Regions from separate parts of the Halomonas sp. BC1 genome, predicted to be linked through region 2. Evidence: predicted binding sites of a transcription regulator. Region 2 holds the regulator's gene; each other region holds the start of a gene.

Region 1 (3,277 bases), on a different contig from region 2:
CAGAAAAATATATTCCAGGTGAAATTTTCAGACTGTCCAATCAGCAGCTCGCGCTGTTCATGCGTCATTTGTGGGCCACCGACGGCAGCATTACGACAGATAAAAATGGGCGCACACGCGTCTATTTTTCTACGGTTAGCCGTCGGCTTATCGATGATGTCAGTGCTCTGCTGCTACGTTTCGGTATTGTGACCCGAATCCGCCATGTCGTGTCAGGAGAGGGGAGTGGTTGGTATACCGCCGACGTGTCGGGAAGCGATCAACAGCAGCGCTTTGCACAGAAAATTGGGGCTTTTGGGCATCAGGTGGCGTCGTTAGCACCGCTGAAAGCGGCATCCGTCGTGGCGAACACCAATATCGATACCTTGCCCCAGGAGGTGTTCGAGCATGTCAAACAGGCCATGCTTGCTAAAGGCGTGAGTCACCGGAAAATGGCTGCAGTGCGTGGCACATCTTATGGTGGCTCGTCCCATTTTAGCTTTGCTCCTTCCCGGGAAACCCTTGGCAGCTATGCAGATGCGCTGGGCGATGTGGCTTTGACACAGATTGCCTCCAGCGATCTCTTTTGGGACCAAATCGTCGAGATACGCCCTTGCGGTGAAGAAGAGGTCTTCGATTTGACCGTCCCCGGTGACGCGTGCTGGCTAGCGGATGGCATCGTGAGCCATAACTCGGGAGCGATCGAGCAGGATGCAGACGTCATTGCCTTCGTGTATCGCGACGAAGTGTATAACCGCGATAACCCGGATAACCAGGGCCTGGCTGAGCTGATCATTGGTAAACAGCGTAATGGTCCCATCGGGACAGTACACATGGCCTTCATAGGCAAATACACGCGCTTCGAAGACCTGGCGCCGGATAGTTACGGTGAAGCCTTCGGCGATTGACTTGAGGCTGAGGGGGGAGCACGTATAATGCGCTCCCCGTTGGCTGAGTCGTCTGGGTAACCCTCACTGGAAGGGCGGGATGAGAAGCGTGGGTCAATCGCATTGGTAGATAGACAGGAGTAACGCATGGCAGGTGGTTTTAGGCGCGGTAACCGTAAGCGGCTTCCCAAGCTGGAAGGTCGGGGTGAGCTCCAGTCGTTAGAGCGTGAAGGTCCCTTCAAAGAGTGGTTGGGCATGCCCGATCTCTACCGCTACCACCTGGTAGTGGAAGGGGAGCAGTACAGCTACCAGACAGAAGATGCGGAATTACCTGTCACCATTGGCGACAAGGTCGTGTTCCGTTACAAGGAAACCAAAGGGGGCAACTGGATCGATCGCAACTCGCTTGGCAAGGCCATCGACCCCTCGGAATATCAGTAATACGACACACATCTTGACGTTTCGGTCAGGAACTCTTTTCTGTTATTGCCCTCTTAGGGGGATAGTGCCAAGGTAATACTATTGTCATGGGGCAAAGGCATGCTGTGCTCCATGGCGATGACCAATAACAGGAGGGAACCATGGAACTTAAAGAGCTTAAACAGTTCGTCGAACGTCATGACAATTTTGAAATCCGAGTAATCACGCATTCGGGTAGCCGTTTCTATCAGGTCGAGCTCGAAGACGTCGAGGGTGAGCGTCATATGCTGACCCAGCGTGGCAAGCCTATGCTGTTTCGAGCGCTGGACGATGTGTACCTCGAACTCAAGCGGGCCGGTATCCACCGGGCTTACCTCGTTCAGCACGTGCCTCAGGATGAAGTCATCGGTCGCGACGCCCACTACAGCGCGCCGCTGACCTCGCGTATGCCGCTGGTATTCTGACGCCCAGGCATCACTGATTGCGCGAGCGTGACCCGCATTTTTCCCACCATTGGCCCAGCCGAATTCGGCGACGGGCAAAGAACCGATAGCCTGCATCCATGACGGCGCGCAGGCCAGGCAAGCAAGACAGTCTTACCAGCCGCCTGTAGCCCAACACGGCATACAGGGCCCGGCTGGCATCCATCCCGACATACCAGTTTCCCTGCTGATCCTGAAGATGCAGTTGCCCCATCATGGCTTCGAAGCTGAGCCCCAATGCGCCGGGGTCGAAATCCTCGTGCTGAATATCGATCAGGCGAATGCGCTGGTGGTGTCGGTGCTTGGCTAGCCAGGCCACTTCGACGCGACAAAAGGGGCAGTGTCCATCGTGGTAGAGCGTGACCGGTGGTTCGGCATGCAGCGTGGCGAAACGGCTCATGAGGAGCGCTCCTCGTGGGGGGTATCCTTGGGTGTGAGCGGCTTGCTCGTAACCGGCGGCAGTGGGGGGCGATGCCAGGAACTGCTCTACCTGCTGGCGCAGAACGCCACCACCGCGCCTTCAGGGGCCTGGCGAAGTGTCGGAAGCGACGGGCTAAGCTGGTCGCCCAGAATGAGTAGCAAAGGCTTGGACATGGGTTGGCCTACAGTTATACAAATTATGTTGATAGTATAACTTTATCCCGCGTCTTTGCTGAAAAGTGATAAGATTTAGACCATTGTGAATGATCGACAGCCCCCAGGAGTAAGTGAGATGGCCGACAGCGTTGTAAAGGATCAACCCGGTGAAGGGCGCTTGGCCCACGCGCCAAGCAGTCATCCTCCGGTTGCCCCCGCCAAGGTGGGCGTGGTGCTGGCCAATCTGGGGACGCCCGATGCGACTGACTACTGGTCCATGCGGCGCTATCTCAACGAATTCCTGTCGGATAAGCGGGTCGTGGACTATGCGGGTTGGAAATGGCAACCGCTGCTGCAGCTCATCATTCTGACCAAGCGCCCCTTTACGTCGGGCCATGCCTACAAAAGCATCTGGAACACCGAAAAAGACGAGAGCCCGCTGCTGACCATTACCCGTGCACAAACGGAAAAGATGACCGCCCGGCTGAAAGCGCTGTATGGCGACAGTGTCGAGGTCGATTTCTGCATGCGCTATGGCAACCCTTCCACGGAAAGCGTGCTGAATCGCATGAAAGAGAAGGGCTGCGAGCGCATCGTGTTCTTCCCGCTCTACCCGCAGTACGGCTCGCCCACCACGGCTACCGCCAACGATCAGGCGTTTCGCACGTTGATGAAGATGAAGTGGCAGCCCTACCTGCGCACGGTGCCGGCCTACTTTGAACACCCGGCTTACATCCAGGCGCTGGCCAACTCGGTGCAAGAGGCGTACGACGGCTTTGAAAGCCGTCCCACCAAGCTCGTGGCCAGCTACCACGGTGTGCCGGAACGCTATCTGATGGAAGGCGACCCCTACCATTGCCAGTGCCAGAAAACCACGCGCCTGCTGCGTGAGCGTCTGGGGTTGAGCAAGGAGGAGGTCGATACCGCCTTCCA
Region 2 (3,277 bases):
CCGCCTCCTCGATCGCTGTTGATACCGCATAGTTAAGGAAGAGTGACTTCATGTCTTACCAGTTCCTGCGGTAATCTTCCTTGCCTAGAACATTGCATACGTTGTGCCACGCATGCCAAAAATCAAAAAAATTATTTATTATCAATAATTTAAAAAACAAGGATAGTATAAAGCATGGGCTCAGGGGGTCATGACCACGCCTTTGAGGTGGTTAAAAATGACACATGAGTGATGTGTGACCAGAGCTCTATGCCAATATGGCACACTTATACAGGGGTTGTGCAGGAAGCGGATAAGGAGGAGCGCAAAGCGTCATCGAGCCCTCAAGCCGGGCCGCTGACTCGCTTGGCAGGGAAGACACAGCGAAAGGATGCCCCCTCGCCAGGATGTGACTCTATGTTGAGCTGGGCCTCGTGGCGCAGCAGCACGTGCTTCACGATGGCCAGGCCCAGACCCGTCCCTCCTGTTGCCGTACTACGCCCTTTATCCACTCGATAGAAGCGCTCGGTCAGGCGGGGGATATGCACCGGATCAATGCCATCGCCATCGTCCTCGACCTCGATACACCCGCTGCCGTTGGCGGCCACCGACCAGCGCAACGTGATCTGACTGCCTTCCGGGGTATAGCGCACGGCATTGAAGGCTAGATTGGAAATGGCGCTGCGCAGCTCCTGCTCGCTGCCGATCAAGCCAGCGTCGCTCTCCAGAATGACCTGCACACTGTGCTGCTGCCTGGAGAGCGCCAGGGCGTCTCGGCGAATGCTGTCGAGCATGGGGCCTACGGCCAGCATCTGGTGATCATCGCCTCCCTGGTCGATTTCCAGCCGTGACAGCAGCAGCAGGTCGTTGACCAGATTCTGCATCCGTCGCGTCTGCTCCTCCATCTGTACGATCCCTTTACCCAGGCGGGGAGGCAGCAGCTCCTTGAGGTCGCCGTAGGTTTCCAGGTAGCCCGACAGCACGGTCAGCGGAGTGCGCAGTTCATGGGAGACGTTGGCGACGAAGTCACGCCGCATCTGCTCCAGGCGGTGCAGACGCGTAATATCACGGGCCATGACCAGCCGCTCGTCATCGCCGTACAGAGTGATCTGATACTGGAGGATGCGCCGCTCGTCGATCGGCGAGGTCAGCGTCAGCGGCTCGCTGTAGTCGCGGGCATTGAAGTAGCTGATGAAGCGAGGGTCGCGCAGCAGGTTGGTGATGTGCTGGCCACGATCGTGGGCGGTTTGCAGCCCCAGCATGTCGGTGGCCGCGCTGTTCCACCACTCCAGGTCGCCGTGGCGGTCCAGCATCACCACGCTATCGCGCATGGCTTCGGAGGACTCCTGAATTCTCGCCAGCGTCGCCCGTAAACGACTTTGGGTAATGCGCTGGCTTTTCTGGTAGCGATAGAGGCGGTCGAACAGCTCCCCCCACATGCCCTTGGCCGCCGGGGGCTCATCGTGGGGGTGAAGCGTCAGCCAAAGGAAGAGCGCCCGAAACTGACGCAGATGATAGACCAGACAAAACAGCAGCCCCGCCGCCAGCCCGACGCCAGGGTAATCCACCAGCCATCCCAGGCAGAGGCCCAACAGGGCCAGCCAGATGATGCGCCAGATCTCACGGCTCCACAGGCGCACGCTTACACTCGCGCAGAGAACCGGTACCCGGTACCGCGCACCGTTTGAATCAGATTTTGATGAGGCTCGCCCAGCGCTTTACGAAGACGACGAATATGCACGTCCACCGTGCGCTCTTCCACGTAGACGTTGCCACCCCATACCTGGTCAAGCAATTGGCTGCGCGTGTAGGCGCGCTCCTGATGGGTCATGAAAAACTGCAGCAGACGATACTCGGTAGGCCCCATTTCCAGCGCCTTGCCATGGGCGCTGACCCGGTGGCTCACAGGGTCCAACAGCAGACCATTGATTTCGATGGGGTCTTCCACGCCACGCGGCGTGGCACGGCGCAGCACGGCCTTCAGGCGGGCCACCAGCTCACGGGGGGAAAAGGGCTTGGTGATATAGTCGTCGGCACCCGCTTCCAGGCCCTGGATCTTGTTGTCCTCTTCGCCCTTGGCCGTCAGCATGATGATCGGCAGCTCGGCGGTGGCTTCTTCGCGCTTCAACCGACGGGCCAGCTCGATGCCGCTGGTGCCCGGCATCATCCAGTCCAGCAGCAGCAGGTCGGGCTGGTGGTCGACGACCATGGCGTGGGCATCCTGGGCGTTGTCCGCTTCAAGCACGCGATAGTCAGCCATTTCCAGCGCCACGGCGATCATTTCGCGGATAGGCGCCTCATCATCGACGATCAGTACGGTCTTGGCGGTCATTCCAGGGCCTCACGGTGCTCTATACAGGAAAGTTCAATGACATGCGTGTGACGATAACACCATGACTTGATGACAGTTCCATGACACACAATCAATTTAGCCCGCCACCGGCCACCAGCTCAAGGCAATACCTGCAAAGACCAGCAGACCCGACCAGTGGTTGTTCAGGAAGGCCTGAAAACAGCGGTCACGATCACGCCCGACGATCAGCCACTGCTGGTACACGAACGTCGCCGCCATGCCCAGCAACCCCAGCCAGAAAAAGCCCCCCAGCCCGACGCGCAGCGCAACCCAGCTCAGCAGGGCCAGCACGCTTGCCTGCAGCAGCCCGATGATCAACCGGTCAGCACGGCCAAACAGCACGGCGGTCGACTTGATACCGATTTTCAGATCATCGTCACGGTCGACCATGGCGTACTGGGTATCGTAGGCAACGGTCCACAGCAGGTTGGCACTGAACAGCAGCCAGGCTTCCAAAGGCACGTGGCCCAATACCGCGCCAAACGCCATGGGAATGGCCCAGGAAAAGGCCGCGCCCAGCACCACCTGCGGGAAGTGGGTGTAGCGCTTCATGAACGGATACACGAAAGCCAGCAGCACGCCGCCCACCGACAGCAGCACGGTGAACCAGTTAGTCAGCAGCACCAAAATGAAGGCAGCGGCGACCAGCGCCACGAACAGCAGCTGGGCTTCGGTTTCGCTGATGCGTCCCGTGGCCATGGGGCGCTGGCGAGTACGCTTGACGTGGCCATCCACATGGCGGTCGGCATAGTCGTTCACCACGCAGCCCGCAGCACGCATCACGTAGACACCGGCAATGAAGATGATCAGCACGGAGCGACCCGGCACCCCTTCTGCAGCCACCCACAGCGCCCAGAGCGTCGGCCACATGAGCAGCCAGGTACCAATGGGCCGATCCAGGCGCATCAGCTGAAGAAAGTCTGCCAGCCGGGCCCAACCCGTTGG
Region 3 (3,277 bases), on a different contig from region 2:
GCCCATCCACGATTACGACCTGATGCGCCAGGCGGTGGCCCACTACCGCGACATGGGGTTTCAGGTGGCCCTGGATGACCTGGGGGCCGGTCACTCCAGCCTGCGTCACTGGGCGGAGCTGCGCCCGGATTTCGTCAAGCTGGACCGCCATTTCATTTCCGGCATCGATCAGGAGCCCGCCAAGCGGGAGTTTCTGCGCTCGATACTGGACGTCGCCAAAAGCCTCGACTGCCAGCTCATCGCAGAAGGGGTCGAAACCGCGGCAGAGCACCTGTGCCTGTGGGAGCTGGACCGTGGATTGGCGCTGTTGCAGGGTTTCTACTTCGCACGTCCCAGCGTTCAGCCGCCTGTTCAGCTCAATACGCTGCTGCCCGCCACCACGCAATTGAAAACTCCCGCTGGGCGTACGGCGCATACCATCCTGCGCAGCGTGGAGGCCGTGGCGCCCAGTGTGTCAGTGCCCACATTGGCGGAACGGTTTCGTGAAACGCCGCATCTGCGCTGCGTGGCCGTGATCGAACAGGGCGTGCCCATTGCCGTGGTGCGGCGCAACGGGTTCCTGACGCTGTTCACCAACCCTTATAGCCATTCGCTGTACGCCAAGCGCTGCGTGCTGGACATCGCCGATCGCAAGATGCTGGTGGCCGCCGCCGACATGCCCCTGGAGACGCTGAGCCAGCAGCTGACCGACAGCCGCGACATCGAACAGGAGGACTTCGTCATCGTCGATGGCGAAGGGCAGTATCTGGGTATGGGCAATATCGTCGATTTGCTGCGCGAGATCACCGCCATCCAGGTGCGTCAGGCGCGCCATGCCAATCCACTCACCGGGCTGCCCGGTAACATCCTGATCAATGAAACCCTCACGGCCTATCTGAGCCAGGGCAATGGCTTTGCCGCTGCCTACGTGGATCTGGATAACTTCAAGGCGTTCAACGATGCCTACGGTTATGCCCGCGGAGACCATGTGATCATCTCGCTGTCGCGGCTGTTGCAGGCTCAGGTGGAAAGCGCGGGGGGCTTCATCGGGCATATCGGTGGCGACGACTTCATGATGCTGTTACCGCTGGAGCACTGGGAGAGCGTGTGCCAGCAGATTCTGGCCTCCTTCGAGGTCATGGCCCCGAGTTTCTACGAGGAAGAGGACTGCCAGAGAGGCGGGCTTTCCATCGAAAGCCGTCAGGGAGGCGTCAGCTTTTTCCCTTTCGTCAGCGTGTCGGTAGCCGTCAAGCCCATCAGTGACCCGGGCCACTGCAAGGCCTTGGACATTGCCAGCCAGCTCTCCGAACTCAAGCACCAAGCGAAGAAGATTGCCGGGAACAGCCTGTTCGTGGAACGGCGTGGCTGTTGCGTGGGGCAGTGAGCCGCCAGAGCGGCAGGTCGTTCACGCGGGTGTCATGTAGACGTCACGAAGTTGTCACCCGCCAGACCCGCCGCTGTCATCCTGGGGCGTCAGGATACATCCACCTCTTACTACCCCGCTAGGTGATCCATGCAATCCTCTCGTCTCTCTACCGTGTCACTCTCGCGCACCCTGATCAGTGCTGCCGTTGCCAGTGCCTTCGCTTTCAGTGCGATGAATGCGGCTGCCGACCTCTCCTCACGCTACGTGGACAACGATGGCGACATGGTGGCCGATATCCCCAGCGATGAGTCTCGGTGGGTCGATCCGGACACGCTGGTCTTTGCTTACACGCCGGTTGAAGACCCGGCGGTCTACGCCGACGTATGGGCGGGTTTCCTGGATCACCTGAGCGAAGCGACGGGTAAACGCGTTCAGTTCTTCCCGGTGCAGTCGAATGCTGCCCAGCAGGAAGCGCTGCGCGCTGGCCGTCTGCACGTGGCTGGCTTCAACACCGGTGGCGTACCGGTAGCGGTCAACTGTGGCGGCTTCCGTCCCTTCGCCATCATGGCGGCCGAAGATGGCAGCTACGGTTACGAAATGGAGATCATCACCTACCCCGGTAGCGGTATCGACGGCATGGAAGACCTGCAGGGTCGTCAGTTGGCCTTCACTTCCGAAACGTCCAACTCGGGCTTCCGCGCACCGTCCGCGCTGCTGCGCTCCGAGTACGGTCTGGAAGCCGGTGATGACTTCGAGACGGCTTTCTCCGGCTCCCACGACAACTCCATCCTGGGCGTCATCAACAAGGATTACGATGCGGCGGCCATTGCCAACTCCGTTGCCCATCGCATGCTGTCACGGGGTGTCATCAACGAGGGTGATTACGAGGTGATCTACACCTCCGAAACCTTCCCCACCACGGCATACGGCACCGCCCACAACCTGACGCCCGAACTGCAGCAGCAGATCCAGGATGCGTTCTTCAGCTACGACTGGGAAGGCACCGCCCTGCAGGCGGAGTTCGAGAACTCTGGCGAAGCGCAGTTCATCCCCATCAGCTATGAAGAGCACTGGTCGGTCATCCGCACCATTGCCGATGCCAATGGCGTCACTTACGACTGCGATTGATTCCAGCGCTGCGTGACCCTGTCGGCCAGGAGGGCAACCTTCTGGCCGACGCGTTATGGAGTCGAGTCAGCTGTTTTCGAAAAAGCTGTTTTTGAATCAATTGTCTTTGAATCGATGTTCTACACAAGCGTTTTGAGCGACAAGCAAACGAGGCACTCCCCATGTTGACACTCACTGGCGTTGGCAAGCGTTACCCGACGGGCGACCGCGCGCTGACCGATATTCACCTATCGCTGCCCAAAGGCCAAGTGATGGCGCTGATTGGGCCATCGGGTGCAGGCAAAAGTACCCTGATCCGCTGCGTCAATCGTCTGGTGGAGCCCAGCCAGGGCAGTATCCGCCTGGAAGAGACCGAACTGACCAAGCTGTCGGGCAGCCGCCTGCGTCACGCACGTCGCTCCATGGGCATGATTTTTCAGGAATATGCCCTGGTCGACCGGCTGACCGTCATGGAAAACGTGCTGTCGGGCCAGCTGGGCTATGTCGGCTTCTGGCGCAGCTTCTTGCGCCGCTACCCCCAGGAAGCCGTTGCTGAAGCATTTCGCCTGTTGGAGCGGGTGGGCTTGCCCCATGCCATCGACAAGCGCGCCGACGCGCTGTCGGGTGGCCAGCGCCAGCGTGTCGGCATCGCCCGCGCACTGCTGCAAAGCCCCAAGTTATTGCTGGTGGATGAGCCCACCGCCAGCCTGGACCCCAAAACCTCGCGCCAGATCATGCGTCTGATTCGCGAGCTGTGCGCCGAGCGCGAGCTGGCTGCCATCATCAACATTCATGACGTGGCTCTGGCGCAGCAGTTTGCCGACC

The links. Region 2 encodes PhoB, which activates phosphate uptake and scavenging genes when phosphate is short. Its sites were predicted from a motif close to TGTCATANNNNTGTCANA; they were not measured.
Region 1: B7L72_RS01770 (DUF6482 family protein) is a predicted target of PhoB. The motif match lies at 1,379-1,396, and genes of this name have one in related genera.
Region 3: phnD (phosphate/phosphite/phosphonate ABC transporter substrate-binding protein) is a predicted target of PhoB. The motif match lies at 1,394-1,411, and genes of this name have one in related genera.

The regions. Positions count from the first base shown of each region.
Region 1 covers NZ_LFGS01000004.1:35,185-38,461, reverse strand. The annotation lists gene B7L72_RS01780 (replicative DNA helicase) at 1-887, shown strand, start outside; gene B7L72_RS01775 (hypothetical protein) at 1,014-1,307, shown strand; gene B7L72_RS01770 (DUF6482 family protein) at 1,448-1,750, shown strand; gene B7L72_RS01765 (thiol-disulfide oxidoreductase DCC family protein) at 1,761-2,168, opposite strand; gene hemH (ferrochelatase) at 2,481-3,277, shown strand, end outside.
Region 2 covers NZ_LFGS01000017.1:75,956-79,232, forward strand. The annotation lists gene phoR (phosphate regulon sensor histidine kinase PhoR) at 324-1,619, opposite strand; gene phoB (phosphate regulon transcriptional regulator PhoB) at 1,622-2,311, opposite strand; gene ubiA (4-hydroxybenzoate octaprenyltransferase) at 2,408-3,277, opposite strand, start outside.
Region 3 covers NZ_LFGS01000008.1:58,261-61,537, forward strand. The annotation lists gene B7L72_RS07560 (bifunctional diguanylate cyclase/phosphodiesterase) at 1-1,363, shown strand, start outside; gene phnD (phosphate/phosphite/phosphonate ABC transporter substrate-binding protein) at 1,493-2,473, shown strand; gene phnC (phosphonate ABC transporter ATP-binding protein) at 2,635-3,277, shown strand, end outside.